Regions from separate parts of the Microbacterium sp. NPDC089696 genome, predicted to be linked through region 1. Evidence: predicted binding sites of a transcription regulator. Region 1 holds the regulator's gene; the other holds the start of a gene.
The links. The regulator HrcA, encoded in region 1, represses chaperone genes, less so after heat shock. The targets are predictions, from matches to a motif close to TTNGCACTCGNNNNNNNCGAGTGCNAA.
Positions count from the first base shown of each region.

Region 1 (15,169 bases):
GGTCCTTCGTGGACACCGGCGATGCGACCTCGGGCACCCAGGACCGGTGCGCCTGCTTCGCGGCCTCGCGGACGATGGTCGCCCAGCGCTCACGCCCCCTGACGGCCTTGGGGCCTTCCCAGCGCGAGACGCTGCGACTCGCCTGCCAGGGCACGATCTCGTCGATGCCGAGCTCGCACGCTGCCTGCACCGCGAGCTCGTCGCGGTCGCCCTTCGCGAGCGCCTGCACGAGCACGAGCCGGGGGTGCGGCGCCGGATCGACCCGTCGGGCGGACACACGGACGTCCACCAGCGACGGCGACACCTGCTCGGCCGTGCCGGTCAGCCAGACGCCCGCGCCGTCGCCCACCGTGACGTCCTCGCCGACGCGGAGGCGTCGTACGACGGCGGCGTGCTTCGCCTCGGCGCCGGTGAGCGACACGACGTCGCCCACGACAGCGTCCGAGGAGCTCTCGACGAGGAAGTGCAGGGCCATGGCGTCCTCCGGGTCAGTGCGAGCGGAAGCGGTCGCGGAGCTTCGAGAAGAGGCCTTGCTGGAACTGGGCCAGCTGCGGCGCCGGCGCCTTGGTCTTCTTCGCGAAATCCTCGATCAGCGCGCGCTGAGCGGAGTCGATCTTGGTCGGGGTGAGCACCTGCACGCCGACGCGCAGGTCTCCGCGCTGGGTCCCGCGGAGCGGGGTGATCCCGCGTCCCTTGATCGTGAGGACGTCGCCGGACTGCACACCGGCGCGGATCTCGAGATCGACCTCGCCGTCCAGCCCCTGGATGGTGGTCTCCGTGCCGAGGATCGCGTCGGTCATCGCGACCTCGAGCGTCGCGAGCAGGTCGTCGCCGTCACGGCTGAACGCGGGGTGCGGGTTCACGGTCACCTCGACGTACAGGTCGCCGTTCGGGCCGCCGGCCTTCCCGACCTCGCCCGAGCCGGGGAGCTGCAGGCGCAGTCCTGTCTCGACGCCCGCCGGGATGTCGAGCGAGACCGTGCGCCGCGAGCGGACGCGTCCCTGTCCGCCGCAGGTGCCGCAGGGATAGGGGATGGTCGTGCCGTAGCCCTCGCACGTGCCGCAGGGCTGCGAGGTGACGACGTTGCCGAGAAGGCTGCGCACCTGGCGCTGGACGTGACCCGAGCCGCCGCAGATGTCGCAGGTGACGGGCGAGGTGCCCTCCTGACAGCACGAGCCGTTGCAGGTCTCGCACAGCACCGCGGTGTCGACCTCGATGTCGCGGTGGGCGCCGAACACGACGTCTCCGAGGTCGAGCGTGACGCGGACGAGCGCGTCCTGTCCGCGTTCGCGCCGAGACCGGGGGCGTGCCCCGCGTCCGCCCCCCTGCGCCGCACCGAAGAACGTCTCGAAGATGTCGCCGAACCCGCCGAAGCCCTGGAAGTTGCCCGACGCGCCGTCACCGCCGCCCATGTCGTAGCGGCGTCGCGAGTCGTCGTCGCTCAGCACGTCGTACGCGTGCGTGACGAGCTTGAACTTCTCCGCGGCCTCCTCCCCCGGATTCACGTCCGGGTGCAGCTGGCGCGCCAGTCGCCGGTACGCCTTCTTGATCTCGTCGGTGGAAGCGTCGCGCGAGACGCCCAGTACCTCGTAGTGGTCCGCCACAATGGCCCTTCTGCGTGTGTTCTCCGGCGCCCGCGTCAGCGGGACGCCTCGTCCTCGTCGAGCATCCGCGACAGGTAGCGGGCCACGGCCCGCGCCGCCGCGAGGTTGCTCGGATAGTCCATGCGCGTGGGGCCCATGACCCCGACGCGTGCCGTGCCGCTGCGCGCGGCGTAGTTGCTCGCGACGATCGACGCCTCGTCGAGCCCGAACGACGCGTTCTCCGCGCCGATGCTCGCCGCGAGGCCGTGCGCGTCCGCTTCCATCTCGCTCATCAGGCGGATGAGCGTCACCTGCTCCTCGATCGCCTCCAGGAGCGGATGGATGCTGCCGCGGAAGTCGTGCTCCCGTCGCGCGAGCGTGGCGGCGCCCGCCATCACGAGGCGCTCCTGCCGGAACGTCCCGAGCTCTTCGACGATCACGGTCGCCAGCGCGCGCAGCACGGCGTCGTGCGCATGCTCGTCGCCGTCCCTCAGCAGCCGGATCCGCTCGGCCGCATCGCTGACCGCCCGCCCGGTGAGGAGCGCCGACAGCCGAGCGCGGAGCAGACCCATGTCGGCCTCGTCGATGTCGGACGGCAGCTGTGCCATGCGCTGCGACACGCCGCCGGCGTCCGTCACGAGGACGATCAGCACACGGTTCGGGGCGAGGGCGACGAGCTCGATGTGCGTGAGCTGCGCGCGTGCGAAGGACGGGTACTGCGCGAGAGCGACCTGTCCCGTGAGCTGGGTGAGCACACGGACGGTGCGCGCCATGAGGTCGTCGAGGTCCGCGGGGTCCGTGAGGAAGGACTCGATCGCGGTGCGCTGCGCGACGGAGAGCGGTCGCAACTGTGCGAGGTGGTCGACGAACACGCGATAGCCCTTGTCGGTGGGCACGCGCCCCGACGAGGTGTGCGGCGCCGCGATGAGCTCTTCGTCCTCGAGCAGGGCCATGTCGTTGCGGATCGTCGCGGCCGACACGCCGAAGGAGTAGCGGTCGACGATGGATCGGCTGCCGACGGGCTCATGGGTCTCGACGTAGTCCTGCACGATCGCGCGGAGCACTTGGAGGCCTCGTTCGCTGACCATCGCATCTCCCCTCGCCTGGCACTCACCGACTTCGAGTGCCAATTCTACCCGCCGCAGCGGACGATGCGCGGAACGCCTCTACGATGACGATCATGAGCGACGCCACGGATGCCACTCTCACGACCGGGATCGTCCGCGGCGAGATCGTCGGCGACGTCCGCCGATTCCTCGGCATCCCGTACGCCGCACCTCCCTTCGGGGATCTCCGGTTCCGTGCTCCGCAGCCCGCCGAGCCCTGGTCCGGCGTGCGGCAGACGACCTCGTTCGGGCCGACCGCTCCGCAGAGCCGGTACCCGGGAGCGATCGGCGAGCTGCTGGGGTCGGTCCAGATCCCGGGTGACGACATCCTCACCGTCAACGTGTGGGCGCCGCGCGACGCGGCGGGAGCGCCGGTCGTGCTCTGGATCCACGGCGGCGCGCTCGAACGCGGGACCGCGGCGCTCTCCCTCTACGACGGCACGGCGTTCGCGCGCGCCGGGATCGTGTTCGTCTCGATCAACTACCGCCTCGGCTCCGAGGGCTTCTCGGTGCTCGACGGCGCTCCGCGCAACCTCGGGCTTCGCGACGCCGCCGCGGGTCTGGCCTGGGCGCACCGCGAGGGCGCAGCCTTCGGCGGCGATCCTGCACGCATCACGGTCATGGGCGAATCCGCGGGAGGGGCGATCGTCGCCGGTCTGCTCGCCCGGGACGAATCCCGCGCACTGATCGCCCGCGCGATCATCGAGTCCGCCCCTCTGGAGGCGCAGCCTGTGGCCAAGGCCGGCCGCGTCACGGCGCAGCTCGCGAAGCGGCTCGGCATCGCACGCGACCGCGACGCGTTCCTCGGCGTGAGCCCCGAGCAGCTGCTCGACGCCCGGCGCGAGCAGTCCGCCGGCTCGTCCCCGCTCGGTGGGGCGCCGGGCTTCCAGTTCGCGCTCGACGAGGAGTCCCTTCCCCGATCTCCGCACGAGGTGATCCCCGACATCGACGTGCCCGTGCTGATCGGCACCAACACCGATGAGTACAGGCTGTGGTTCACACCGGAGGCGCTCGGCAAGATCAGCGGGCTTCAACTCCTGATCGCGCGTCTCGCGATGCGGATCCCGCGCCGCGCCGTCGCCGCCTACCGCTCCGCCTTCCCCGGGGCCTCGACGGGCGAGATCTTCGGGCAGCTCGCGACCGACCTCCTGTTGCGCGCGCCCCTCACCCGGGTCGCCCGTGCGCGGCGCGCACCGACCTACGTGTACGAGTTCGCGTGGCGCAGTCCGGTGCGCGACCTCCGCGCCGCACATGCCCTCGAACTCGGCTTCGTGTTCGACCGGCTCGACGATCCGGAGACCCGGCGGCTGGCGGGCGATGCGCCTCCGCAGGAGCTGGCCGACGAGATGCACCGCGCGTGGATCTCGTTCATCACGACGGGCGATCCGGGATGGCCCGCCTATGGAGCGGAGCGGACGACGCGGCTCTTCGACGCCCGGAGCGCGACGGTGCCGCAGCGACGCACCGACGGCATGGATCTGTTGCCCTGACGCCCGGACACGCCCTCAGTCCGTGAGCTCGCGCACCACGGCATCGGCCAGCAGACGGCCCCGCAGAGTGAGCTGCACGCGCCCGCGCACCGCGGCCGGACCGTCCACGAGGCCGTCGGCGATGAGACCCGCGACGCGGCTGCGCTTGTCGGCCTGCACGTCGTCGAGGGCTATCCCCTCTCGGATGCGGCTGAGCAGCAGGATGCGCTCCAGCATGCGCGACTCCGCGTCGGGACGCTCGGTGCCCGCGGCCGGGGACTCGGCCGCGGCGAGGCGCTGCGCGTACGCGGCGGGGTGCTTGACGTTCCACCACCGGAGGCCGGCGACGTGGCTGTGCGCACCCGGGCCGAAGCCCCACCAGTCGCTCCCCCGCCAGTACGCGAGATTGTGCCGCGACCGCTGGTCGAGAGTCCGCGACCAGTTGCTCACCTCGTACCACTCGAACCCCGCTTCCGCGAGACGCGCGTCGGCGAGCTCGTACATGTCGGCCTGCAGGTCGTCGTCGGGGGTGGGCGCCTCGCCGCGGCGGATCTGCCTCGCGAGCTTCGTGCCGTCCTCGATGATGAGCGCGTACGCGGAGATGTGATCGGACTCCAAGGCGAGAGCCGCGTCGAGCGACGCCTCCCAGTCGGCGAGGGACTCCCCCGGTGCACCGTAGATCAGGTCGACGCTCACCGCGAGTCCGGCGTCCTTCGCGGCCGCGACCGCGGTGCGCACGTTCTCCGGACGGTGGGTGCGATCCAGCGCGGCGAGCACATGGGGCACAGCCGACTGCATCCCGACCGACAGCCTCGTCACTCCCGCATCTGCGAGTGTGCGGGCGACCTCGGGCGTGACGGTGTCGGGGTTGGCCTCCACCGTCACCTCGGCGCCGTCGGCCAGTCCGAACGCCTCGGTCGCCGCGCCCAGCATCCGCGCGAGGTCGCCGGCGGGCAGCAGCGTCGGTGTGCCGCCCCCGAAGAACACGGTGTCCATGGGTCGCAGCGCCCCGGCATCCGTCAGGACCCGACGCGCCAGGTCGATCTCGGTGATCAGCGTCGAGGCGTAGTCCTCCTGCTTCGCGCCGCGCAGCTCGCTCGAGGTGTACGTGTTGAAGTCGCAGTACCCGCAGCGCACACTGCAGAACGGGATGTGCAGGTACGCGGAGAACGGCACGTTCGCGTCGATCGGCAGATCGGCGGGGAGCCGTCCGTCGGCCGGGGCCGGGTCGCCGAGGGGAAGAGGACCCGCCATCTCAGACGGGAGTCGCGTACATCGGGGAGATCGCGCGGAGGTACCGCGCGAACAGCTCCCGCCGCCGACGCTTCAGGAGCGCGGGGATCGTGCGATAGAGCACGGAGTTCGGGGCGTCGAAGGCGCGCACCGTGAACCACACCTCGTCGTTGTCCTCGCGCCACTCGATGTCGAAGAGCTCCTCGCCGCGCACGACGGAGCCGCCTACTGTGCCGAGCACGAGACCCACTCGCCGCTTCTCCTCGGTCACGGAGATCACGCGCAGTTCGGCGTCGGCGCTCATGTTGGCGACGCGGCCGCGCAGGCGCAGCGTCATGCCGGGGCCGGCGAACGGCGTGCCCTCGGCGTCGAACCGCTGCTCGACCTCGTTCTTGCTCGGCGCGATCGGTGTTCCCTCGGCGTCGAAGCTCACGCCCGCGTACGCCGGGCCGGGCGCAGGACGCACGTCCTCGACGGTCAGCCCGGCAGCGCGCTGCGCCGTCCAGGTCAGCAACGACTCGCCCGCGGTCTGAAAGCGCTCTTCGCCGCTGCCGATCCGCCAGGAGTTCTCCGCAGGGATGCTGCGCTCCGGCGGATACTGCATGAGATCGGGCGCATGGGTCGCACCCACAGCCGCATAGTCAACCGTGTCGTCTCGGAAAGTCCCGCGCCGCATGCCGTCCAGCCTACCCGGGGTCGCCTGGACGGTGACCCGACCGATGTCCAAGCGGCCCCGGACGCGAGTCGCGGATCCGGGCCACCTCGTCGGAGACGACACGGATGTATCGGGCATGGGTCGAGCGCTGCAGGAGCCGCAGCGCCGGCGCGAGAAGGCGCCAGCCGAGGGTGGCCGGCATCGAGATCGACCTGGCCGTGAAGACTCCTCCGTCGAGCACGAAGGACTCCTCACCGTAGAGAGGGTGCCCGGGCATCGTCTCGTACCCGAACCCGTTCTCGGCGGCCCAGACCACCCGGACCGGCTCGCGGAACAGCACGCCGAGCACGCGCTTCGACAGGAGCCCTTCGCGCCCCGCGGCCGGCGACCCCTCGGGCGTGCCGAAACCCACTCGGCGCTTGAACTCCCAGGAGCGGATCAGTGCGGCGACGTCGTCCTGCGCGTCGGACGGGACCGGGAGCGATCGTTCATCCACCCGCATCCCCGCCGGCACCCTGACGAGCGGATGCCGTGTCGCTCCCCGCTCGTACCGCGGGAACGCCATCTACTTCTTGTCCTTGCCCTCGACGTCGCCGGAGAGCGCGGCGATGAACGCCTCCTGGGGGACCTCGACGCGACCCACCATCTTCATGCGCTTCTTGCCCTCCTTCTGCTTCTCGAGGAGCTTGCGCTTGCGGGTGATGTCACCGCCGTAGCACTTCGCGAGGACGTCCTTGCGGATCGCCCTGATCGTCTCGCGGGCGATGATCCGGGCGCCGATGGCCGCCTGGATCGGCACCTCGAACTGCTGCCGAGGGATGAGCTTGCGCAGACGCTCGGCCATCATCGTGCCGTAGGCGTAGGCCTTGTCCCGGTGCACGATCGAGCTGAACGCGTCGACCTTCTCGCCCTGGAGGAGGATGTCGACCTTCACGAGGTCGGCCTCCTGCTGGCCCGCGGGCTCGTAGTCCAGAGAGGCGTAGCCCTGCGTCTTGGACTTCAGCTGGTCGAAGAAGTCGAACACGATCTCGCCGAGCGGCATCATGTAGCGCAGCTCGACGCGCTCCTCGGAGAAGTACTCCATGCCGAGCAGCGAGCCGCGACGCGACTGGCACAGCTCCATGACCGTGCCGACGTAGTCCTTCGGCAGCAGGATCGCGGTCTTCACCATGGGCTCGGCGACCGAGCCGATCCGCCCGTCGGGGTACTCGCTCGGGTTGGTGACCGTGACCGTCTCACCGGTGTCCGACGTCAGTACCTCGTAGATGACGCTGGGCGCGGTCGTGATGAGGTCGAGGCCGAACTCGCGCGACAGGCGCTCGGTGATGATCTCCAGGTGCAGCAGGCCGAGGAAGCCGCAGCGGAAGCCGAAACCGAGGGCCACCGAGGTCTCGGGCTCGTACTGGAGCGACGCGTCGGAGAGCTTGAGCTTGTCGAGCGCCTCACGGAGCTCGGCGTAGTCGCTGCCGTCGATCGGGTAGATGCCCGAGAAGACCATCGGCTTGGGGTCGGTGTACCCCGCCAGCGCGTCGGTCGCGGGCTTGCGCGCCGCCGTGACCGTGTCACCGACCTTCGACAGGCGCACGTCCTTCACACCCGTGATGAGGTAACCCACCTCGCCCACACCCAACCCCTTGGTGGGGATCGGCTCGGGACTCGACACGCCGACCTCGAGGGCGTCGTGGTTCGCACCGGTCGACATCATCTGGATGCGCTCGCGCGGCGACAGGCTGCCGTCGACCATGCGCACGTAGGTGACGACGCCGCGGTACGCGTCGTACACGGAATCGAAGATCATGGCGCGAGCCGGAGCATCCGCATCGCCCACCGGGGCCGGGATCTCCTGCACGAGGCGGTCGAGCAGGTCCTCGACGCCGACGCCGGTCTTGCCCGAGACCCGCAGCACGTCCTCCGGCTTCCCGCCGATCAGGGAGGCGAGCTCCTTGGCGTACTTGTCGGGGTCCGCGGCCGGGAGGTCGATCTTGTTGAGCACCGGGATGATGTGCAGATCGTTCTCGAGCGCGAGGTAGAGGTTCGCGAGCGTCTGGGCCTCGATGCCCTGCGCCGCGTCGACGAGCAGGATCGCGCCCTCGCACGCGGCGAGCGAGCGGGACACCTCGTACGTGAAGTCCACGTGCCCCGGGGTGTCGATCATGTTCAGCGCGAACGTCTCGCCGTCGAGCTCCCACGGCATGCGCACGGCCTGGCTCTTGATCGTGATGCCGCGCTCGCGCTCGATGTCCATGCGGTCCAGGTACTGCGCCCTCATGTCGCGGTCGGAGACCACGCCGGTGATCTGGAGCATGCGGTCGGCGAGGGTCGACTTGCCGTGATCGATGTGCGCGATGATGCAGAAGTTGCGGATCTGCGTCGCAGGCGTCGCGGCAGGCTGAAGCGGGGTGAGAGCGCGTGGTGACATGTCCCGACGATTCTACGGTGAGGGGAGGCTAATGCCCGATTCGGCCGATGCGGTGATATTCTCGCGAAGTTGCCCGGGAGCAATCCGTGACACCGGATCCCGTGAGCGATAAGACTCCGTCACAGACCAGGTGCAGGCGTCGTGTCGCGCAGATCGGCAGATGGTGATTGACTGTCTTTCCGGCTCAGCGTTGCGTCGGCAGATCCCGCGCGCGTCTGTAAAAGAGAAAGAATCAACACCTTGATCAAGTATCTCGTGCGCCGCCTGCTGGGGTGGTTGATGATGATCGTCATCGCGACGAACATCACCTACTTCCTCGCCTGGCTGTATCTCGATCCGGAGAACAACTACGTCGGCCGGCGTCCCCCGCTCTCCGCCGACCAGATCGACAATCTCCTCCGCCCGCGCAACCTCAGCGAGTCCGTCCCGCTCATCGAGCGCTGGTGGACGTGGTTCTCCGGGATCATCCTCCGCTGGGACTGGGGCCTGGGCCCGACCGGCGAGTCGGTGAACGAGCAGGTCGCGTACCGCGTCTGGGTCAGCGCCGAACTGGTCCTCGGTGCCACGATCCTCACGACAGTTCTCGGCATCGCGCTCGGCGTGTACACGGCCTCCCGCCAGTACAAGCTCGCCGACCGCATCGGCCAGGGCACGAGCATCATCACGATGAACATCCCGACCGTCGTCGCGGGCTTCGCGCTCGTCCTGCTCGCGATCGGCTTCAACAACGCCGTCGGCACCACGGTCTTCTACGTCACCGGGTCGTCCAGTCCGGGGGTGCAGGGCTTCTTCCCGGTTCTCCTCGACGCGTTGCAGCACCTGGCGTTGCCGACTCTCGGTCTGGTGATCACGGGCTACGCCCAGATCCACTTCCTGCAGCGGTCCCTCCTGCTCGACAACATCAAGGCCGACTACGTGCGCACCGCGCGCGCCAAGGGCCTGACGAAGCAGCAGGCCATCCGCAAGCACGCGCTGCGCACGTCGCTCATCCCCGTGACGACGCAGGTCGCCTTCACCATCCCGGCCGTGTTCACCGGCGCGGTCCTGACGGAGACGATCTTCAACTGGAACGGCATGGGTCGGTACTTCATCACGACCCTCAACAACAACGACATTCACGGCGTCGTCGCAGTCGCGGCCTTCGGCGCCCTGATGACGGCGATCGGAGCCATCCTCGCCGACGTCGCCGTCGTCGTCCTCGATCCGAGAGTGCGGGTGAGCTGATGTCCCTGGAAGCCATCGGGGTGTCCCCCGAGATCACCGAGAAGCCCGAGAAGCCGAGGAACCGCAAGCGCACCACGATGCTGTCGCTCTACACGCGACGCTTCATGCGCAACCGCGGCGCGGTCATCGGCATCGTCATCCTCGCGCTGCTCGTGGTGTTCGCGGTCGTCGGACCGCTCATCGCGCCCTACAGCCACACGGATCTCGACTTCCTCGCACTGCGCAAGGGCCCGTCGCCCGACCACTGGTTCGGCACGAACGGCTCGGGCAACGACAACTTCGCCCAGGTCGCCGTGGGTCTGCAGCGCTCCATGATGATCGCCGCGCTCGTCGCGGTCGGCACCACCGTCGTGTCCGCGATCGTCGGAACGACGGCCGCCTACTTCGGCGGATCCTACGAGCGGATCATGCTCGCGATCATCCACTTCATGATGGTGGTCCCGAACTTCCTGATCCTGGCGATGATCTCGAACGACGCCGGCGGTAACTGGCTCGTGATCTCGCTCGTGATGATCTTCATCGTCGGCTGGTTCTTCCCCGCCCGCATCATCTGGACGCTGTCGCTGTCGATCCGCGAGCGTGAGTACGTGCACGCGGCCCGGTATGCCGGTCTGTCCGGCATGCGCGTCGTGATCCGGCACATGCTGCCGAACATCGGTTCGCTGCTCGTCATCAACTTCACGCTCGGCGTCGTGTCGGCCGTGCTGACCGAGACCGCCCTGTCGTTCCTCGGATTCGGTGTGAAGCTGCCCGACGTGTCGCTCGGCGCCCTGATCGGGTACGGCTCCAGCACCCTTGTGAGCGCCCCCTGGCTGTTCTACTTCCCGGCTGCGGCGCTCACGCTGCTCACCGTGTCGATGGCTCTCATCGCCGACGGTCTGCGCGACGCCCTCGACCCGACCTCCGCGGCTGGAGGTCGCGCATGAGCACGAATCCTGCATCCACGGTCCTCTCCGTCCGCGACCTCAAGGTCAGCTTCCCGTCCGAGGCCGGTCGGGTGGATGCCGTCCGCGGCGTCTCCTTCGACCTCGAGGCCGGCAAGACGCTCGGCATCGTCGGCGAGTCCGGATCCGGCAAGTCCGTCACCTCGCTCGCGATCATGGGCCTGCTCGACGAGAACGCCAAGGTCACCGGCTCGATCGTCTACGACGGCCAGGAGCTCATCGGCAAGTCCGACAAGCATCTCTCGGTGATCCGCGGCAACGGCATGGCGATGGTGTTCCAGGACCCGCTGACCTCGCTGACCCCGGTGTTCACGGTCGGCGACCAGCTCATCGAGGCGTTGACGGTGCACCGTCGACTCTCGAAGAAGGACGCGTGGGACCGGTCCGTCGAGCTGCTCAAGCTCGTCGGCATCCCCGAGGCCGAGCGCCGCATGAAGGCCTTCCCGCACGAGTTCTCCGGCGGCATGCGCCAGCGCGTGGTGATCGCCATCGCCATGGCGAACGATCCCAAGCTGATCATCGCCGACGAGCCGACCACGGCCCTCGACGTGACGATCCAGGCGCAGATCCTCGAGCTCATGGACACGGCGCAGGAGGAGACCGGCGCCGCGATGATCATGATCACGCACGACATGGGCGTGGTCGCGAAGACCGCCGACGACGTGCTCGTGATGTACGCAGGCAAGCCGGTCGAGCACGCACCCGTGCGCGAGCTGTTCTACCGGACGCGGATGCCGTACTCGATCGGCCTGCTGGGCGCGATCCCCCGCGTCGACAAGACCGAGAAGGTGCCGCTGATCCCGATCAAGGGCAACCCGCCGCTGCTGATCGACCTCCCGGACGCGTGCCCGTTCGCGGCACGGTGCCCGATCGCGATCGACGCGTGCCGTCAGGGCGAGCCCGAGCTGCTCCCCGTCTCGACCGACGGGCACGCGAGCCACACCGTGGCCTGCATCCGCGCCGAGGACATCTCCGACGACGGCACGATCGGCGGGCTTCCGGTGTTCCCCGCACCGGTAGTCCCGGAGAGCAGCCTTACCAAGGTGCCGCGCGAGGAGCGCCCCATCACGCTGCAGGCGATCAACCTGAACAAGACCTTCCCGCTCATGAAGGGCGCGCTGTTCAAGCGCAAGGTCGGCGAGGTCCACGCGGTCAAGGGCATCAGCTTCGACGTGCGTCAGGGCGAGACCCTCGCCATCGTGGGCGAGTCCGGCAGCGGCAAGACCACGACGCTCCTGCAGATCATGGACCTCGTGAAGCAGGAGGACGGCGACATCCGGATCGGCGGCACGAGCGTCGCCGACATCAAGAACCGAGCCGAGGAGCGCAAGCTCCGCCGGGACCTGCAGATCGTCTTCCAGGACCCGATGGGCGCCCTCGACCCGCGCATGACCGTGTGGGACATCATCGCCGAGCCGATGTTCGCGATCGGGATGAGCCGCGACGACGTGTTCGACCGCGTCGAGGAGCTCATGAGCCTGGTCGGCCTCGACCCGGCTCACAGCGACCGATTCCCCCAGGCGTTCTCGGGTGGTCAGCGTCAGCGCATCGGCATCGCCCGCGCGCTGTCGACGAACCCGAAGGTCGTCGTCCTCGACGAGCCCGTCTCGGCGCTCGACGTGTCGATCCAGGCGGGCGTGATCAACCTGCTCGACGAGCTCAAGGCGAAGATGGGCCTGTCGTACCTGTTCGTCGCGCACGACCTCGCCGTGGTGCGGCACATCGCCGACCGCGTCGCCGTCATGTACAAGGGCGAGTTCGTGGAGCACGGCGACGTGGACCAGGTCTTCGACGCTCCGCAGCACCCCTACACCAAGGCGCTGCTCTCGGCGATCCCGATCCCCGACCCCGACGTCGAGCGCACCCGCGAGCGGATCATCCTGCCCGTGGAGGGCTTCGACGCCGAGGCCGTGGCTGCGAGTTAACGAGGAATCACTTATGCACAGTCCGGTAACGAATCGGTGCACAAGTGCTCTCGCCCGCGAGGCGCGGAGTTATTCTGCCCTCATCCCCAAGTAAGGCCGACAGGCACTAAGGAGTACCATGAAACGGCATCAGAAGCTGATGGGCATCGCTGCCCTCGGCGCCGCCTTCGCACTCGTCATGAGCGGTTGTGCGCCGGCAGGCAACGGCGGCGGCACCGGCGATCAGGGCGAGGCCCAGACCGTCGAGGGCGCGGACTACAACCCGCAGCCCCGCGAGAACCTGGCGGAGGGCGGAGAGCTCCGCATCCCCGTCTCGAACATCGCCGAGCAGCTGAACTACTTCCACAGCGACGGCGACGCGCGTGTCACGCAGATCGGCACGTGGTTCCGCCCGCAGATCCTGCTCATGGATCCGGACGGCACGGTCAAGAAGAACGACGCGTACCTCGACGACTACTCCTTCGGTGTCGAGGACGGCAAGACCGTCCTGCACTTCAAGGTCAACGAGAAGGCTGTCTGGAACGACGGCACGCCGATCGACGTGACCGCGTTCAAGGCGACCTGGGAAGCCAACAACGGCACCAACGAGGAGTACCAGCCGAACGCGACCGACGGCTGGAAGGAGATCGAGTCCGTCGAGGCCGGCGAGAACGACCGCGACGTCATCGTCACCTTCAAGGGCGAGTTCGCCTGGCCCGAGATGGTCTACTCGCAGCTCCTGCACCCGGCCGTCAACACCCCGGAGCTCTTCAACACCGCGTTCCTCGGTGACTGGCACCCGGAGTGGGCCGCCGGCCCGTACACCGTCGAGGACTACGACAAGACGGGTGGCGTCGTCACCCTCGTCCCGAACGAGAAGTGGTGGGGCAACGCTCCGCTCCTCGACAAGGTGACCTTCATCCAGATGGAGCCGACCGCCGCGGTGAACGCTCTGCGCAACGGCGAGGTCGACATGGCCGAGACCGGCAGCGCCGAGCTCCTCGCACAGGTGGAGGGTCTCGACGGCGTCAAGACCTACAAGGGTCAGGCGACCGCGAACGCGATCTTCACGCTGAACTCGTCGAACCCCGCTCTGTCGGAGCTCGAGGTCCGCAAGGCCGTCTTCGAGGCGATCAGCATCGAGCAGGTCAAGGAGATCGTCTTCAACGGCCTGAACTACACCGAGGAGCCCGCCGGCTCCCTCACGCTGTTCTCGTTCCAGCCGAACTACGTGAACGCTCTGGAAGAGGCCGGTCGCAAGGACGGCGACACCGAGGGCGCCAACAAGCTCCTCGACGACGCCGGCTGGGTCCCGGGTGCTGACGGCATCCGTGAGAAGGACGGCGTGCGCCTGTCGCTCGTCTTCCCGGTCCACTCCGACACGGAGACCGCTCGCGCCCGCTCGCTGGCCGTGCAGGCGCAGCTCAAGGAGGTCGGCGTGGAGGTCACGATCGACACCCGTCCGTCCGCGGACTTCGCCGAGGACTACACCACGCAGAACGGTGACATCTTCTTCCTCAACTTCACGTCGTCCGACCCGTTCGGTGCTGCCTGGTTCTGCCAGCTGTACTGCTCGGACAGCGGCCTGAACCTGTCGGGCACCGGCACCGAGGAGATCGACAAGATGATCCACGAGGAGCTGGAGACCATCTCCGACCCGGTGGAGCAGACCAAGAAGGCCATGGAGATGGAGTCCGAGATCTTCGCGAAGACCTGGGGCATCATCCCGGTCCTCAACGGCCCGGAGATCTGGACCGTCAAGGAAGGCCTCGCCAACCTCACGCCCGAGCCCTACGTGGGTCTCGACCTCTTCGGCATCACGCCGGTGGAGAACGTGGGCTACGAGAAGTAAGCACTCTCTCTGAGCACGAGGGCGGGGTCGGTGGGCAACCACCGGCCCCGCTTTCGTATGCTGAACACGTGACCGTTCAGATCGTCCTCGTGCACGGCATCCGCACGTCTGCGACGATGTGGCGGTCTCAGGTCGCGTTCCTGGAGGCCGCGGGGATCCCCGTTGTCGCGGTCGATCTGCCCGGTCACGGCACCCGCATGACGGAGGACTTCACGCTGCACGAGGCGCTGCACACGATCGATGCGGCGGTGCGCGATGCGGCCTCTCGGGGCCCCGTGCTGCTGGTCGGGCACTCGATGGGTGGGCTCCTGACGCTCGCGTACACGGGAGGCGCGCAGAAGCCCCCGGTGGCCGCGCTGATCGCCGCGTCGTGCACCGCACTCCCCCACGGCGCCGGTCTGCGCGCGTACCGGATGATCGCGCGGGCGGTCGACCGGCTGCCCGATCGCGGGCTGTGGCTCACGGAGCGCATCCTCGAGGCGACGATACCCCTCGAGACCCGACCCGACTTCGCCGCCGGCGGCTACGCCCTCGACACCCAGGACGTCGCCCTCGCCGCGCTGTCGGCGCTCGACCTCGCGACCGCGGTGGCACGGATCGAGATCCCGCTGTGGTTCGTGAACGGGCAGTACGACCAGCTGCGCATCAATGAGGCGCTGTTCCAGCGGCTCGCGCCGCACGCAGAGCTCATCGTCGTCCCGCGCACTACGCACCTCGTGACGGCCATGCGTCCGGACGTGTTCAACGCCGTGCTGCGCCTCGGGATCGCCACGATCGAGG
Region 1 covers NZ_JBIVHF010000003.1:4,119-19,287, reverse strand. Annotated here, with positions in the region: gene ACIPY8_RS16375 (16S rRNA (uracil(1498)-N(3))-methyltransferase) at 1-475, opposite strand, end outside; gene dnaJ (molecular chaperone DnaJ) at 489-1,604, opposite strand; gene hrcA (heat-inducible transcriptional repressor HrcA) at 1,640-2,671, opposite strand; gene ACIPY8_RS16360 (carboxylesterase/lipase family protein) at 2,764-4,179, shown strand; gene hemW (radical SAM family heme chaperone HemW) at 4,195-5,412, opposite strand; gene ACIPY8_RS16350 (DUF1990 family protein) at 5,414-6,067, opposite strand; gene ACIPY8_RS16345 (DUF1990 family protein) at 6,078-6,611, opposite strand; gene lepA (translation elongation factor 4) at 6,612-8,465, opposite strand; gene ACIPY8_RS16335 (ABC transporter permease) at 8,706-9,689, shown strand; gene ACIPY8_RS16330 (ABC transporter permease) at 9,689-10,615, shown strand; gene ACIPY8_RS16325 (dipeptide ABC transporter ATP-binding protein) at 10,612-12,558, shown strand; gene ACIPY8_RS16320 (ABC transporter family substrate-binding protein) at 12,677-14,389, shown strand; gene ACIPY8_RS16315 (alpha/beta fold hydrolase) at 14,458-15,169, shown strand, end outside.

Region 2 (15,169 bases), on a different contig from region 1:
CGATGCGGGGGCCGAGGTGACGGTGATCGGAGCAGACCCCGACGGCTGGAACATCAACGACGGCGTCGGCTCCACGCACCTCGACAACCTCGCAGAGGCCGTCGTGCGTCTCGGCGCGGACATCGGCATCGCGCACGACGGCGACGCCGACCGCTGCCTCGCGGTCGACGCCCAGGGCAACGTCATCGACGGCGACCAGATCATGGCGATCCTGGCCGTGTCGATGAAGGACCGCGGTCACCTCACCGACGACACGCTCGTCGCGACGGTCATGAGCAATCTGGGACTGCACGTCGCCATGCGCGAGCACGGGATCACGGTGCGCCAGACAGCCGTCGGCGACCGCTACGTGCTCGAGGACATGAACGAGGGCGGCTACGCCCTGGGCGGCGAGCAGTCCGGCCACGTCATCATGAGCGAGTTCGCCACGACCGGCGACGGCCTCCTCACGGGCCTGCACCTGGTGGCCGAGATGGCGCGCCAGCAGAAGTCGATCGCCGAGCTCGCGGCTGTCATGACGGTGTATCCGCAGGTGCTCATCAACGTGCGCGGCGTCGACAAGGACGCGGTGGACGGCGACGACGTCGTGCAGGACGCCGTGCGCTCCGTCGAGGCCGAACTCGGCGACACCGGTCGTGTGCTGCTGCGCAAGTCCGGCACCGAGCCGCTCGTGCGCGTGATGGTCGAGGCCGCGGATGCCGCGTCCGCGCAGGCCTACGCCGAGCGCCTCTCCGACGTGGTCCGCGAGCGCCTGGCGCTTTGACGCCGCGCACTCGGACTCCGAGACCGTCCGTCGGGCGGCTGGGTCAGCCCCGCTGGCCCAGCTGCTCGATGTACCGCAGCAGCACGCCCTCGCGCAGTGCCCACGGCGAGACCTCGAGCTCGTCGACCTCCAGAGCGCTCATCGCGGTGTGGAGGGACACGGCGGCCGCGACGATCTGGAACGTGCGGTCGGCCGTGATCCCCGGCAGCTCCTGGCGAGCGGACGCCGGGAGGCGAGCGAGCCGGGGGATCCACGATCCGAGGGCGGTGCGCGGCAGCAGCATCCGCTCCGAACCCGACCATCCGGGCACCGGGTAGCCGACGAGACGCGCGAGCGAGCGGATGGCCTTGGAGGAGCCGACGACGTGATCGGGCCGGGGGAGCGTCTCGAAACGAGGCAGGACGGTCGCGAGGGTCGTCCGCGCGTGCGCGCGCAGACGCTCGACGTCGTCCTCGCCGGGAGGATCGTGGGGCAGGAACTGCACCGTCATGCGGCCAGCACCCAGAGGAACGGAGGCGGCGGCGTCGGGCAGCTCCTCGCCGCCCGCCGCGATCTCGAGAGAACCGCCGCCGATGTCCAGGAGCAGGATCTGCCCGGCTGACCAGCCGAACCACCGGCGCACGGCGAGGAAGGTCAGCTCCGCCTCGGTCTCGCCGTCGAGCACCTGCAGCGGCTGTCCGAGTGCGGCCTCGATGCGCGCGATGACGTCGGCGCCGTTGCGGGCGTCGCGCACGGCACTCGTCGCGGTCGCGAGCAGCTCGTCGACCCGCTCCTCGGCGGCGACCCGGCGCGCACGGGCGACCGCGGTCTCGAGCGCGCGCACGCCCTCCTCCGAGATCGACCCGTCGTCCGTCAGATAGCGCATCAGGCGCAGGACCGTGCGGTCGCTCGTCGTCGCGAGCGGACGCCCTCCGGCCCGCACGTCGGCGGCCAGCATGTGGACGGTGTTGGAACCGATGTCGAGGACTCCCAGGCGCACGGATAGAGACTACCGTCGCTGCGAAGCGCCGCCGCCTCCCCCGATACGATGGTGCGGTGACCACCGTCGACCCCGCGCCGCCCCTGTCCCCGTATCGGGAGATCGGGCGTGACGAGTGGGCGCGGCTCGCGGCAGGACTCGACCAGCCCCTCACCGAGACGGAGGTCGTCGAGCTCCGCGGCATCGGCGACCGGCTCGATCTCACCGAGGTCCGCGAGGTCTATCTGCCGCTCAGTCGCCTGCTGAGCCTGTACGCGACGGCGACCAAGCGTCTCGGGGCCGCGACGAGCGACTTCCTGCAGGAGTCCGACACCACGACCCCGTTCGTGGTGGGCGTCGCCGGATCGGTGGCCGTGGGTAAATCGACGATCGCGCGCCTGCTGCGCGAGCTGATGGGGCGCTGGCCGGGGACTCCGCGCGTCGAACTCGTCACGACCGACGGGTTCCTGTATCCCAACGCCGAGCTCGAGCGTCGCGGACTCATGGAGCGCAAGGGGTTCCCGGAGTCCTACGACCGCCGTGCGCTGATCGAGTTCCTCACAGAGGTGAAGAGCGGGGCCGCGGAGGTGCGGGCGCCGTTCTACTCGCACATGCGCTACGACATCGTCCCCGACGCGCATGTGGTCGTCCGGCGGCCCGACGTCGTGATCGTCGAGGGGCTCAACGTGCTCCAGCCGCCGCCCGCGCCGAACGACGTCGCGGTCAGCGACCTGTTCGACTTCTCGATCTTCGTCGACGCCGACACCTCCCACATCGAGAAGTGGTACGTCGATCGGTTCCTCGCTCTCCGTCAGGGCGCCTTCTCGAACCCGTCGTCGTACTTCAACGTGTTCGCGCACCTGACGGACGAGGAGGCGATCACGACCGCCCTCGGCTACTGGAACGACATCAACATGCCGAACCTCGTCGAGAACGTGATGCCGACCAAGCACCGCGCTCGGCTCGTGCTCAACAAGGGCGCCGATCACAACGTCGAGAGCGTGCTCCTGCGCAAGCTCTGAGTCCCGGGATCCCGGGCGTCTACGGGCGGCGGGGAGTTCGTTCGGAACCTTCGCAAAATTCCCCGCTTACTCTTAGTCCCATGTGTGGAATCGTCGGATACGTGGGCCCGCGGCCCAGCCAGGACATCCTGCTCGCAGGTCTCGCCCGTCTCGAGTACCGCGGCTATGACTCGGCGGGCGTCGCCGTCATCGACGGTGACGGCTCGCTCGGCATGCGCAAGAAGGCGGGCAAGCTCGCCGTGCTGCGCGACTCCCTCGCCGACGCGGCCCTCGCCGACGGCAACACCGGCATCGGGCACACGCGGTGGGCGACCCACGGCGGCCCCACCGACGTCAACGCGCACCCGCACCTCGCGGACGACGACCGTCTCGCGCTCATCCACAACGGCATCATCGAGAACTTCGCGACCCTGCGCGACGAGCTGATCGCCGACGGCGTGGCCTTCCGCAGCGAGACCGACACCGAGGTCGCGGCGGCTCTGCTCGGCCGGGAGTACCGCGGCAACGGCGGCGACCTGCAGCTCGCGTTCCGCAGCGTCGTGAACCGCCTCGAGGGCGCGTTCACGCTGCTCGCGATGCACCAGGACCACCCGGGCCTCGTGGTCGGCGCCCGCCGCAACTCGCCGCTCGTGATCGGACTCGGCGAGGGCGAGAACTTCCTCGGCTCCGACGTCGCTGCCTTCGTCGAGCACACCCGCAAGGCCCTCGCGATCGGTCAGGACCAGATCGTCTCGATCACTCCGGACGCCGTCACGGTCACCGACTTCGCCGGCACGCCGGTCGAGGCCGAGCCCTTCGACGTGTCCTGGGACGCCGCCGCCGCCGAGAAGGGCGGATGGCCGAGCTTCATGGCGAAGGAGGTCGCGGAGCAGCCCGAGGCCGTCGCGAACACGATCCGCGGACGCATCCAGGGCGACCAGGTGGTCATCCCCGAGCTCGACGGTCTCGACGACCTGTTCACGGGCATCAACCGCGTCATCATCACGGCGTGCGGTACAGCCTCGTACGCCGCGCTCGTCGGCAAGTACGCGATCGAGCAATGGGCTCGCGTGCCCGTCGACGTCGAGCTCGCGCACGAGTTCCGCTACCGCGACCCGGTGATCGGCGACGACACTCTGGTCGTGTCGATCAGCCAGTCCGGCGAGACCATGGACACGCTCATGGCCGTCAAGTACGCGCGCGAGCGCGGCGCCCGCACCCTGTCTGTCTGCAACACGCAGGGCGCCACGATCCCGCGGGAGTCCGACGCGGTCGTCTACACGCACGCCGGCCCCGAGGTCGCGGTCGCGTCGACCAAGGCCTTCTCGGCGCAGATCACGGCGCTCCTGCTCCTCGGCCTGCACATGGGACGGGTGCGCGGCACCGTGCAGGACGCCACGGCCGACGTCGCGGAGCTCACGAGCCTGCCCGACAAGGTCGCCAAGGTTCTCGAGACCGAGCAGGAGCACGTCGCGCAGCTCGCGAGCTGGATGGCCGACACCCGCTCGGTCCTGTTCCTCGGGCGTCACGTGGGCTACCCGATCGCGCTCGAGGGTGCGCTCAAGCTCAAGGAGATCTCCTACATCCACGCCGAGGGGTTCGCTGCCGGCGAGCTCAAGCACGGTCCGATCGCCCTGATCGAGCCGGGCCAGCCCGTGTTCGTCCTCGTCCCGTCTCCGCGTCACTCCGCCCTCGTGCACTCGAAGGTCGTCTCGAACATCCAGGAGATCCGCGCCCGCGGCGCTCGCGTGATCGTGGTGGCCGAGGAGGGCGACGCGGCCGTGCTGCCGTTCGCCGACGAGGTCATCCGCATCCCGCTCGCCGGTGCGATGTTCGAGCCGCTCCTGGCAGTCGTGCCGCTGCAGATCTTCGCCATGGCGCTCGCCACGGCCAAGGGTCTCGACGTCGACCAGCCGCGCAACCTCGCGAAGTCCGTCACCGTCGAGTAGCCCGCGTCGAGCGGACCGCCGCTCATTCGCATGTTCGAACGACGGATGCATGCCGAGACACCTGGTCCCGGCATGCATCCGTCGTTTCGGCCTGCAGGTGAGCGTCATGCCCGCGCACGCGCGAGCGCCGGCAGGATCGCCCGCACCACGGCATCCCAGTCGTGGACGACCATCGCGTAGTCGAAGCGCAGTGTCTCGTATCCGCGCGCGGAAGCGGCGGCGTCTCGGGCCAGGTCATGATGGCGACGTTCTGCACCGGCGTGGTTCAGGCGGCCGTCGACCTCGATGATCAGACGAGACCCGATCACGAAGTCCACGCGACCCACTCCATCTATGAAGACCTGGCAGTCGAGGCGGATGCCGAGCAGGTGCAGACGCAGTCTCAGCAATGACTCGAGGCCGCTCTGGGCGTCGGGGCGGGCGAGGTCGAGGAGCCATCCGGCGGATGCGGGGAGCTGACGCCGAATGCGTTTCCGGTCATCCGCGGAGAGCCGTCTCTCGTTCCATGCCGACTCGTATGCGGCGAAGAAGGCCTCCGTGCCGAGGCAGCGATACACGTGCACGAGGGCGGCGGCGAGCGGAGCGACACCGGGGCGTGCGGTGCCTGGGGAGTAGTGCACGACGCACGCGCAGTCGGGGTGAGGGTGAATGCGTCCCGACCCGCCGAGCCAGACGTGAACGGCGACGTCCTCGTCGGGAAGCACCCATACTCCGTGAGCTCTCAGCGCGGCGGCACACGTGAGAGCGCCTCCGTGCGCAGCAGCGTCGACGATCCTCGGATCGGCCGCAGGCACTGCGAAGACTCCGGGACGCACGCGCAGAATCTCTCCCGCTTTGACCGCGCGTCGGATGCGGTCGCGTGAGCATCCGTATCTCTGCAGGACTGTGCCGCGAGCGATGCCGCCCAGACGATTGAGGATGTGTGCGGGGTCGAGCATCCTGCGATCCTCCGACATCCGGTCAGCAGCGAGGGCGGAATACCTGCGAACGCGAGCGGATCCGGCGAAACGACGATTGTGGAGGAGAAGTGGCGCGCGCATCTGAACGCCCGAACGACGGATGCAGGCCGAGACCGCGGGGCCCGACCTGCATCCGTCGTTTCGGCATGCATTCGTCGTTCACCGGTGAACGGGGAGGGGCGGATGCCGGGGCGGTGCGGGGCGGCGCGACTAGGCTGGACGGGTGATCATCGGGACCGGCATCGACCTCGTCGACATCCCGCGGTTCGAGCGGACCCTCGAGCGCACACCGCGGCTGCGAGAGCGCCTTTTCGCCCCCGCGGAGCGTCCGCTGCGACTGCCGTCCCTCGCCGCGCGGTTCGCCGCGAAGGAAGCGCTCATCAAGACCCTGGGCGGGTCGGACGGGGTGCACTGGACCGAGATCGAGATCGCCTCGGAGCCGTCCGGTCGGCCGCACTTCGTCCTGTCCGGCTCGACCGCCGCGGTCGTCGCCGAGCGCGGGATCAGCCGCCTGCACCTGACCCTCACCCACGACGCCGGCTTCGCGGCCGCGTTCGTCGTCGCCGAAGGAGACCCGCTGTGACCGTTCCGTTCCGCGAGGCGCGCATCGACCTCGATGCGATCAGCGACAACGTCCGCCACTTCCGTCGTCTCACGGGGGTCGAGGTCATCGCGGTCGTCAAGGCCAACGCCTACGGGCACGGTGCGGCGGCGTCGGCCGTGGCGGCGCTCGCCGGCGGGGCGACGCGGCTGGGCGTCGCCGAGATCCCCGAGGCGCTGGAGCTGCGGCGCCAGGGCGTCACCGCGCCGATCATGGCGTGGCTGCACGCGCCGGGGGAGCGCTTCGAGCAGGCCGCGGAGCACGGGATCGAGCTCGGCATCTCGTCGTTCGACCAGCTCGAAGCCGCCGCGGCCGCCGCGTCCGTCGACCGCCCGGTGGGCGTGCACCTCAAGTTCGAGACGGGTCTGTCGCGCAACGGCATCGCCCCGGCGGACTGGCGGCGCGTCCTCGCGGAGGCCGCACGGCTCGAGCGCATCGGCCGACTGCGGATCATCGGCCTGTTCAGCCACCTGTCGAACACCTCGCCGCAGGACGACCGTGCGGCCCTCGCCCGCTTCGAGGAGGCGGTCGCCACAGCGGCGTCCTTCGGCATCCACCCGGAGATCCGGCACATCGCCGCCACCGCCGCGGCCATCGACCTCCCGGAGATGCGCCTCGACGCCGTGCGCATCGGCGTCGGCATCTACGGCCTGTCGCCGTTCGAGGACCGGTCCTCCGCCGAGCTGGGGCTGCGTCCGGCCATGACTCTGCGCGGGGCGGTCGCCGCCGTGCGCCGGGTGCCTGCCGGGTCGGGGGTCTCCTATGGATACGACTACCGCACGCCGCACGACACGACGCTCGTGCTCGTGCCTCTCGGATACGCCGACGGCGTGCCCCGTCATGCCTCCGGACGGCTTCCGGTCTCGATCAACGGACGCCGCTACACGAACGTCGGACGGATCGCGATGGACCAGTTCGTGGTCGACGTCGGCGACGCCCCGGTGTCCATCGGCGACGAGGTGATCCTGTTCGGAGACCCGACGCTCGGCGTGCCGGGGGCCGCGGAGTGGGCCAACGCGGCGTCGACCATCAACTACGAGATCGTCACGCGCATCGGCGCCCGGGTTCCGCGGCGGTCGGCATGACCGTCGATCCGGCGTTCCTCGGAGAGCACGAGATCGCCACGTCGGAGGCGATGGAACAGCTGGGCTTCCGCATCGGCGAGCAGCTCGGACCAGGGGATCTGCTGATCCTCACGGGGCCTCTCGGCGCGGGCAAGACGACGTTCACGCGCGGTCTCGCCGAGGGGCTGGGCGTGCGCGGACCCGTGCAGAGTCCGACGTTCGTGATCGCCCGCACCCACCCCTCGCTCGTCGGACGTGCTCCGCTCGTGCACGTCGACGCCTACCGGTTGGGCTCCGGCGCCGAGCTGGAGGACCTCGACCTCGATCTCGACCGTTCCGTCGTCGTGATCGAGTGGGGGCGCGGCATGGCGGAGGAGCTGGCCGAGTCGTGGTGGGACGTCGAGCTCGAACGACCGGTGGGAGTCGACCGGGACCTCGACCCCTCCGAGCTCGACGCCGACGCCCCTCGTCACGTCACGATCACGCTCGAACGGCGCTCAGCGCCCACGGACCCGGCGCCGACTACCCTGGAAGGGTGATCCTCGCCGTCGACACCTCTCTGGGCACCGCCGTCGCGACCGTCGCCCCGGACGGCTCGCTGCGCGCCGAGGCGTCGACCGACGATCCGCTGGGCCACGCCGAGGTGATCGGAGACCTGCTGCGCGATGTGGTCGACGGCTTCGGCGACGGCACCGTCACGCACGTCGTGTCCGGGATGGGCCCTGGGCCGTTCACGGGTCTCCGCATCGGCATCGCGACGGCCCGCACGTTCGCGCTGGGCCGTGGCATCCCCGTGGTCCCCGTCCCCAGCCACCTGGCCATCGCGCTCGCCGCGATCGAGGCCGACGGCGTCGACGACCGTTTCGCCGTCGTCACGGACGCCCGCCGCCGTGAGGTCGCTCTCACGGTCTTCGAGGGCCTCGACGACGACGGCCTCCCGCACATCGTCGCGGAGACCGTGCTGGTGGCCCGCGCACGTCTCGACGAGGCGCTCGCGGGGACCAGGGGGATCGAGACGACCGTGCTCTCAGCCGCGGATCTCGCCCGCGTGGGCGCGCGAGCGCTCGCGGCCGGACGCGTGCTCGCCGGCGACGAGCCGCTGTACCTCCGGCACCCCGACGTGACGGTCCCCGGCGCACCGAAGAAGGTCGGACTGTGACCCTCCGCACCGCCACGCCGGACGACCTCGACGCCATCATGGCGATAGAGCATCGCTCGTTCCCGACCGACGCCTGGAGCCCGCAGGCCATGGCCCTCGAGCTCGGCAGCCCGCACGGCCGTTACCTGGTCGACGAGCACGACGGCGCGATCATCGGCTACGGCGGGGTGCGCGCGCTCGAGGGCGCGGGGGACGCCGACATCCAGACCATCGCGTTCGACACCGAGCACCGAGGCGCCGGCCGCGGTCGAGCCCTGCTGCGTGCACTGCTCGACACGGCCCTCGAGCGCGGCGCACGCGAGGTCTTCCTCGAGGTGCGCGCCGACAATCCCGGCGCCGAGGGCCTCTACCGGTCGGAGGGGTTCGAGGAGATCGGCCGACGTCCTCGCTACTACCAGCCCGACGACGTGGATGCGATCGTGATGCGGCTCGTGCTGCAGCACCGTCGCGGCGCGGACCGGGATGACGCGAGGGAGGCGACCGCATGACCGAGCCTCTGGTGCTGGGCATCGAGACGAGCTGCGACGAGACCGGTATCGGGATCGTCCGTGGCCGCACGCTGCTGTCCAACACGATCGCGTCGAGCATGGACGAGCACGCCCGCTACGGCGGCGTGGTGCCCGAGGTGGCGGCACGTGCGCACCTCGAGGCGTTGCAGCCTTCGATCGACGCGGCGCTCGCGGAGGCCGGCGTGCGTCTGGACGAGCTCGATGCGGTCGCCGTGACGAGCGGTCCGGGGCTCGCGGGCGCGCTCATGGTCGGGGTCGGGGCCGCGAAGGGACTCGCCGTCGCTCTCGACAAGCCGCTGTACGCCGTCAACCACCTCGTCGGGCACATCGCCGCCGACATCCTCACGCCGGACTCCGAGCCGCTCGAGTATCCGACCATCGCGCTGCTGGTGTCGGGAGGGCACACCTCGCTCCTCCACGTGCGCGACCTCACCACCGACGTCGAGATGCTCGGCGAGACCATGGACGACGCGGCGGGGGAGGCCTTCGACAAGGTCGCGCGCCTGCTCTCGCTGCCGTACCCCGGCGGGCCCGAGATCGACCGCGCGGCGCTCGACGGCGACCCCGAGGCGATCCGCTTCCCCCGCGGGCTGTCCCGTGCATCCGACATGGCGAAGCACCGGTACGACTTCTCGTTCTCCGGGCTCAAGACCGCCGTCGCGCGCTGGGTCGAGCGCTGCGAGGCCGACGGTGTCGAGGTGCCGGTCGCCGATGTGGCGGCGAGCTTCCGGGAAGCCGTCGTCGACGTGCTGGTGACCAAGGCGCTCGCCGCGTGCGCCGACCTCGGGGTCCCCCGGCTCCTGCTCGGTGGCGGCGTGATCGCGAACCGCCGGCTGCGGGAGGTCGCGCTCGCCCGCGCGGAGGCGGCCGGTGTCACGGTGCGCATCCCGCCGCTGTCGCTGTGCACCGACAACGGCGCGATGATCGCGGCTCTGGCCGCCGAGCTGATCTCGTCGGGGCGGGCGCCCTCGACCCTGGCTTTCGGCGCGGACTCGACCCTGCCGGTCACCGAGATCCAGGTCGGCGAGAACGTGACGGTCCGGTGATGAGCGACCTCTCGCACCCCGATCGTGCCCCGGAGCCGGCGGCGGGCTCGTCGCTGCCGCGCACGAGCATCGAAGGACCGAGCGGCGAGGTCGAGCGTCCCGCCGGCACCGCCCGCCTTCCCGGTGCCCGGCGCGACGGATACACCAAGCTCCCCACGGGCCCGGTGAGCGTCGAGCCGGTTGTCGTGAGCGGCCCCGATGAGGATGCCGTCTCCGGGGCCGACTGGCAGCCCACGACCGCGGGGATCGTCGTCGACGAGACCCGTCTGGCGCCCTGGGCGCTGATGGCGGCGATCGTGGCTCTCGGGGCGTCGTTCTTCGTCGGCTGGGCCGTTCCCGTCGCGGTGGTGGCGGTGATCGCGGCGGTGATGTCGCTGCGACGTCCGGTCGAGAGCCGCAGCATGGCGCGATGGGCGCTCGTGCTCGGTCTGTGCGCCACGGTATACAGCCTGGGCTGGCTGGTGTGGGCGGGGATGCAGTTCGAGAGGCTCGTCTGACGATGGACGACGACGACATCGGCGAGCTCCGCGCTCTGCAGGCGAAGGCCTACGGACGAGGCGGCGGGCTCACGGATGCCGAGGCTCGGCGCCTCGAGGAGCTCGACCGTCGGCGCGGAGCCACGGCGTCGTCCGAGACCGAGCCGGCGACGGACCCGGCGGCCTCCGCGCCCGTCGCGGCGTCGTTGGCGACTCCCGTCATGCACGAGCAGGAGCCGTCGACGTCGACCGCGCCCGCGATGCAGACGGCTCCGGACGAGTCCGCGTCGGATCCGTCCTCAGCCGTGCGTCCTCCGCTGCGCGGGGCGTTGCGCACCCATCTCAAAGCCGTGATCGTGGCCGCTCTCGCTCTCCTCCTGCTCGGCGTCGGTGCGGGATGGGCGGTGTTCGGGGACATCGGCGACGCTCCCGCGCTGACGGCGGGGCAGCAGGAGCGGCGGGTCGAACTGCAGACCACGTCGAAGTACGACGACGGGTCGGTGCGCCTGGTCGCCGAGGACGGCGAGGCCGTCGTCTGGTACGCCACGCGTCGTGACGGAGAGATCGCCTGCATCGTGCTCGATGTGGACAAGGCGTCGCAGGAGCAGTGCGGGCAGCTCGACACGATCGGCACGATGGGCCTGAGCGTGTCGCTGTCGGTCCCGGCCGCTGATCCCGACGACCCCGCCGACGAGTACGGCACGACGTTCTCGGCGATGGTCGGGTACACGACCGCAGGCGAACCGCTCGCGTGGATCCAGCGCTGGTCTCGGGACGCGTCGATGCTGGCGCAGTTCGACGGGGAGGAGCGCGATCGGGCCGAGGCGCTGCTCGACGACGGCTTCCTGCCGGTGCCGACGATCGTGGGGTACTTCCACGACCAGCCCGTGTGGCTCGCCGAACGTCCGGCGGACGGGACGCAGAGCGGGGGGATCGTGCGCTGCATGATCGTCGACGCCGTGAGCGATGTCGGAGCCTGCCAGTCGGTCGATGTCGACGGTGGAGGCGGCCTCCGCGCCGTGAGCATCGAGCCCGCGGACGACGGGACCCCGGTGCTGTGGACCCTGCACATCCGCTTCACGAACTGGGGGAGTCCGTATCTCACGATCCAGCAGGGCGAGCCGTCGGACGTCGGCGTCTCGTACGTCGAGCTCGGCGGCGAGCACGGCGACCCGATCCTGGTCGAGGTCCCCTCGTCCGAGTCGGGCGGCTGAGGTCAGCCGGCTGCGGGCACCCGGTCGGCGAGGATCGCACGGCGCTGATCGCCGACGCGCGTGAGGAACAGGGTCGCGCTCGCGTCTCCCCGCAGCGTGAGCTTCCTCCGGAAGGCTGCGGGATCGATGTCCATGCCGCGCTTCTTGATCTCCAGCGTGCCGATCCCGTGGGACCGGAGCACGGCGTTGATCGCCTTGGGGTTCGCAGCCATGGTGTCGCGCACCCGGAACGACTGCACGAACGGGCTCGTCAGGGCGGTGTCGGAGGTCAGGTAGGCGATGCGCTCGTCGAGCATGCCGGCCTCGAGGCTGCGGGCGACGTCGCCGATCAGGCGCGCGCGGATGACGGATCCGTCGGGCTCGTGCAGGAACGCGCCGAGGTCGCGCGTCGGCTCGTCCTCGGCGTCGGCTCCGGCCGTGAGCTCGTGTGAGCGGTCGCCGCGGATCACGAGCGCCGCGCGACGAACGCCGTCACGGGCCAGCGCACCCGTCCACAGGACGAGCTCGACGACGCTGCCGTCGGCGCTCACCCACTGCGCCTCCGCGTCGACAGGGAGGGCGTCGCGGTCGTGGCCCGGTCCGAGCTTGATGCCGGTCGGCTGTCGGGCGGCGACGTCGAATGCCCAGTCCAGCGGAGGGGAGTAGTCGTCGGAGGAGACGCGCCTCGTCTCGCCGTGCCCCGCGGTCCGTCGTGCCGGGTCCATCCAGACGGCCTGGCCGTCGGCGGGATCGGGGAGGTGATCCTGCGCGACCCCGTGCCGCACCTCCGCGGCGTCACCGAACGGCGCGAGGTTGTACGCCGCGATGGCTGCAGTGACCTCGTCGGCGTCCACGCCGAGGACGTCGACGCCCGCGCCGGCGAAGGCCAGCGCGTCACCGCCGATGCCGCACCCGAGATCGGCGACGCGCGTGATCCCCGCGCGACGCAGGCGCTGGGCGTGTCGTGCGGCGACGCCGAGGCGGGTCGCCTGCTCGAGCCCGGCGCGGGTGAACAGCATCCGCGCCGCGAACTCGCCGAACTTCGCTTTCGCCTTCGCGCGGAGATGCGCCTGCCCCACCACGGCGGAGACGAGATCGGGGGAGTGGCCGGCCGCGCGCAGACGCGACACCGTCCGGGCCACGTCGGCGACGCCGTCCACCGGACCGAGCGCATCCAGCAGCTCGAGTCCCTCGGGCGTGAGCAGGGCGCGCAGCTCGGTCATCTCCACCTCCTCAGCTTAGGCGGGTGACCTCGGAGGGTCTTCCCGGTCGGCTGGCACTCGCATTGCATGAGTGCCAGCCGACGGCCTAGACTGCTTTTAGCACTCTCGGGTTGAGAGTGCGAACGAGTCTTTCGTGTCAGCGTCAAGAAAGAAGAGGTAGACCGTGTCGGTTTCCATCAAGCCGCTCGAGGACCGCATCGTCATCAAGCAGGTCGAGGCCGAGCAGACCACCGCGAGTGGCCTGGTCATCCCCGACACCGCCAAGGAGAAGCCCCAGGAGGGCGAGGTCGTGGCCGTCGGTCCCGGCCGCATCGACGACAACGGCAACCGTGTCCCGCTCGACGTCGCCGTGGGCGACCGTGTGCTCTACAGCAAGTACGGCGGCACCGAGGTGAAGTTCGGCGCAGACGAGTTCCTCGTGCTGTCGGCCCGCGACGTGCTCGCGGTCGTCGTCCGCTGAGACGCCGTCTTCGGAAGGGCCCGGATGCTTCGGCATCCGGGCCCTTCCGTGTGTCCCCGTGATTCTTCGGACTCGATCCCCTATCCGGAGGGACGGGCACCCCGCGGACCCCCTATCGGATCCCGGCGAAGCGCAGGGTCGCCTCCCGATGTCCCGCTCGCCGTCGAAGCGCAGACTCGTAGCACTCGCCACCAGGCGCTCACGAACAGGGGAACATCATGGCTGCGCAGGACAACGACAACATGCTCGGTGCTCAGTGGAATCTGGGCCTCGACAACGTCGCCAACGGGAACACGGACAACACCGACAACTCGTGGACCGACAACTCGGACAACTCGGACAACTCGACCACGGACAACTCCGACAACTCGTGGTCCGACAGCTCGGACAACTCGGACAACTCCGACAACTCGGACAACTCCGACAACTCAGACAACTCAGACAACTCCGACAACTCGGACAACTCCGACAACTCGGACAACTCCGACAACTCGGACAACTCGACCACGGACAACTCCGACAACTCCGACAATTCGGACAACTCCGATAACTCGGACAACTCGGACAACTCCGACAACTCGGACAACTCCATCAACGACTCGTTCCAGGACAACTCCGTGAACGACTCGGGCAACACGACGCTGAACGATCACTCGATCAGCATCGGCACGCGCCAGTTCAACTCCGGTCTCAACGACGTGACCATCGGCGGCGGCGGCGCAGGAGCCGGCGGAGGAGGCAACTTCACGATCGACGCCCGCACGACCCTGAGCGACCAGTCCGTGAACCAGAACATCTCCACCTCGGCCGGAGCCGCGTCCGCGGGCGCGACCGGGCTGGCCGGGCTCGGATACGGAACGCCGTCGGGCGGAGGAGACGTCAACCAGACGTTCGCGAACACCAACATCACCGCGTCGGGAGACGGATCGGTGGCGGCAGGGAACGACGGCACGCTCACCCACGTCGACACCGACATCACGATGGGCGACGTGTCGATCGGCAACGAGACCTACACGGATTCGTTCAACCAGGACTTCTCGGAGAACTGGTCGATCAACGACTCCTTCCAGGACAACTCGACGACGGACAACTCCGACAACTCGATGACGGACAACTCCGACAACTCGACGACGGACAACTCCTGGTCGGTGAACGACTCGTTCCAGGACAACTCCATGTTCGACGACTCCGAGACCTGGTCGGCCACCGACTCGTTCCAGGACAACTCGATGACCGACGGATCCCTCGACGTCGACGTCTCGGACGTGACCGTCGTCAACCCGTCGGGCGATCTGAACGACATCGCGTTCTGACCCCCTCTGCCCGGCTGCCTCTGGAAGGCAGTCGGGCAGACCAGTACACTGCGAAGCACCCGACACGAAGGTCGTGAGGACATGATGCACGACGGACCGATGGAGCCGGATCCGCCGGCCGAGCCGGCGGACTTCGACGCGGGATTCTGGACGGACTCGGTCATCGATGGAGACCTCGGCGGGTCGAACATCTTCACGGCCGAGATCGAGAACGTGATCTCCTCCGACTGGGAGATGGACCCCGACGTCATCTGGGGAGATGAGCCGGGGGTCACGACCGACGTCGATGGGGGATCGCCGGGGGCGGACTTCGCCGTCTGACCGCCGATCACTGGGGACGCGCGAGGGTGGTGCACCACCCTCCCGCGGGGACGAGGAACACGAGGGGGCGCGGTGACGGACACATCCGACGCGGACGAGAGCGCGGTCGTCGAAGCGGTCCGGGACGTCGCGAGGATCGCAGCGTCCGCAGGACGCACCGATCTCGCGGCCCGT
Region 2 covers NZ_JBIVHF010000001.1:1,084,105-1,099,273, forward strand. Annotated here, with positions in the region: gene glmM (phosphoglucosamine mutase) at 1-763, shown strand, start outside; gene ACIPY8_RS05435 (Ppx/GppA phosphatase family protein) at 807-1,742, opposite strand; gene coaA (type I pantothenate kinase) at 1,799-2,743, shown strand; gene glmS (glutamine--fructose-6-phosphate transaminase (isomerizing)) at 2,824-4,671, shown strand; gene ACIPY8_RS05450 (DUF559 domain-containing protein) at 4,776-5,609, opposite strand; gene ACIPY8_RS05455 (holo-ACP synthase) at 5,854-6,213, shown strand; gene alr (alanine racemase) at 6,210-7,316, shown strand; gene tsaE (tRNA (adenosine(37)-N6)-threonylcarbamoyltransferase complex ATPase subunit type 1 TsaE) at 7,313-7,834, shown strand; gene tsaB (tRNA (adenosine(37)-N6)-threonylcarbamoyltransferase complex dimerization subunit type 1 TsaB) at 7,831-8,454, shown strand; gene rimI (ribosomal protein S18-alanine N-acetyltransferase) at 8,451-8,942, shown strand; gene tsaD (tRNA (adenosine(37)-N6)-threonylcarbamoyltransferase complex transferase subunit TsaD) at 8,939-10,009, shown strand; gene ACIPY8_RS05485 (hypothetical protein) at 10,009-10,506, shown strand; gene ACIPY8_RS05490 (hypothetical protein) at 10,509-11,699, shown strand; gene ACIPY8_RS05495 (SAM-dependent methyltransferase) at 11,702-12,901, opposite strand; gene groES (co-chaperone GroES) at 13,065-13,361, shown strand; gene ACIPY8_RS05505 (hypothetical protein) at 13,580-14,674, shown strand; gene ACIPY8_RS05510 (hypothetical protein) at 14,756-14,995, shown strand; gene ACIPY8_RS05515 (dynamin family protein) at 15,068-15,169, shown strand, end outside.
Region 2: groES (co-chaperone GroES) is a predicted target of HrcA. The motif match lies at 12,952-12,978, and genes of this name have one in related genera.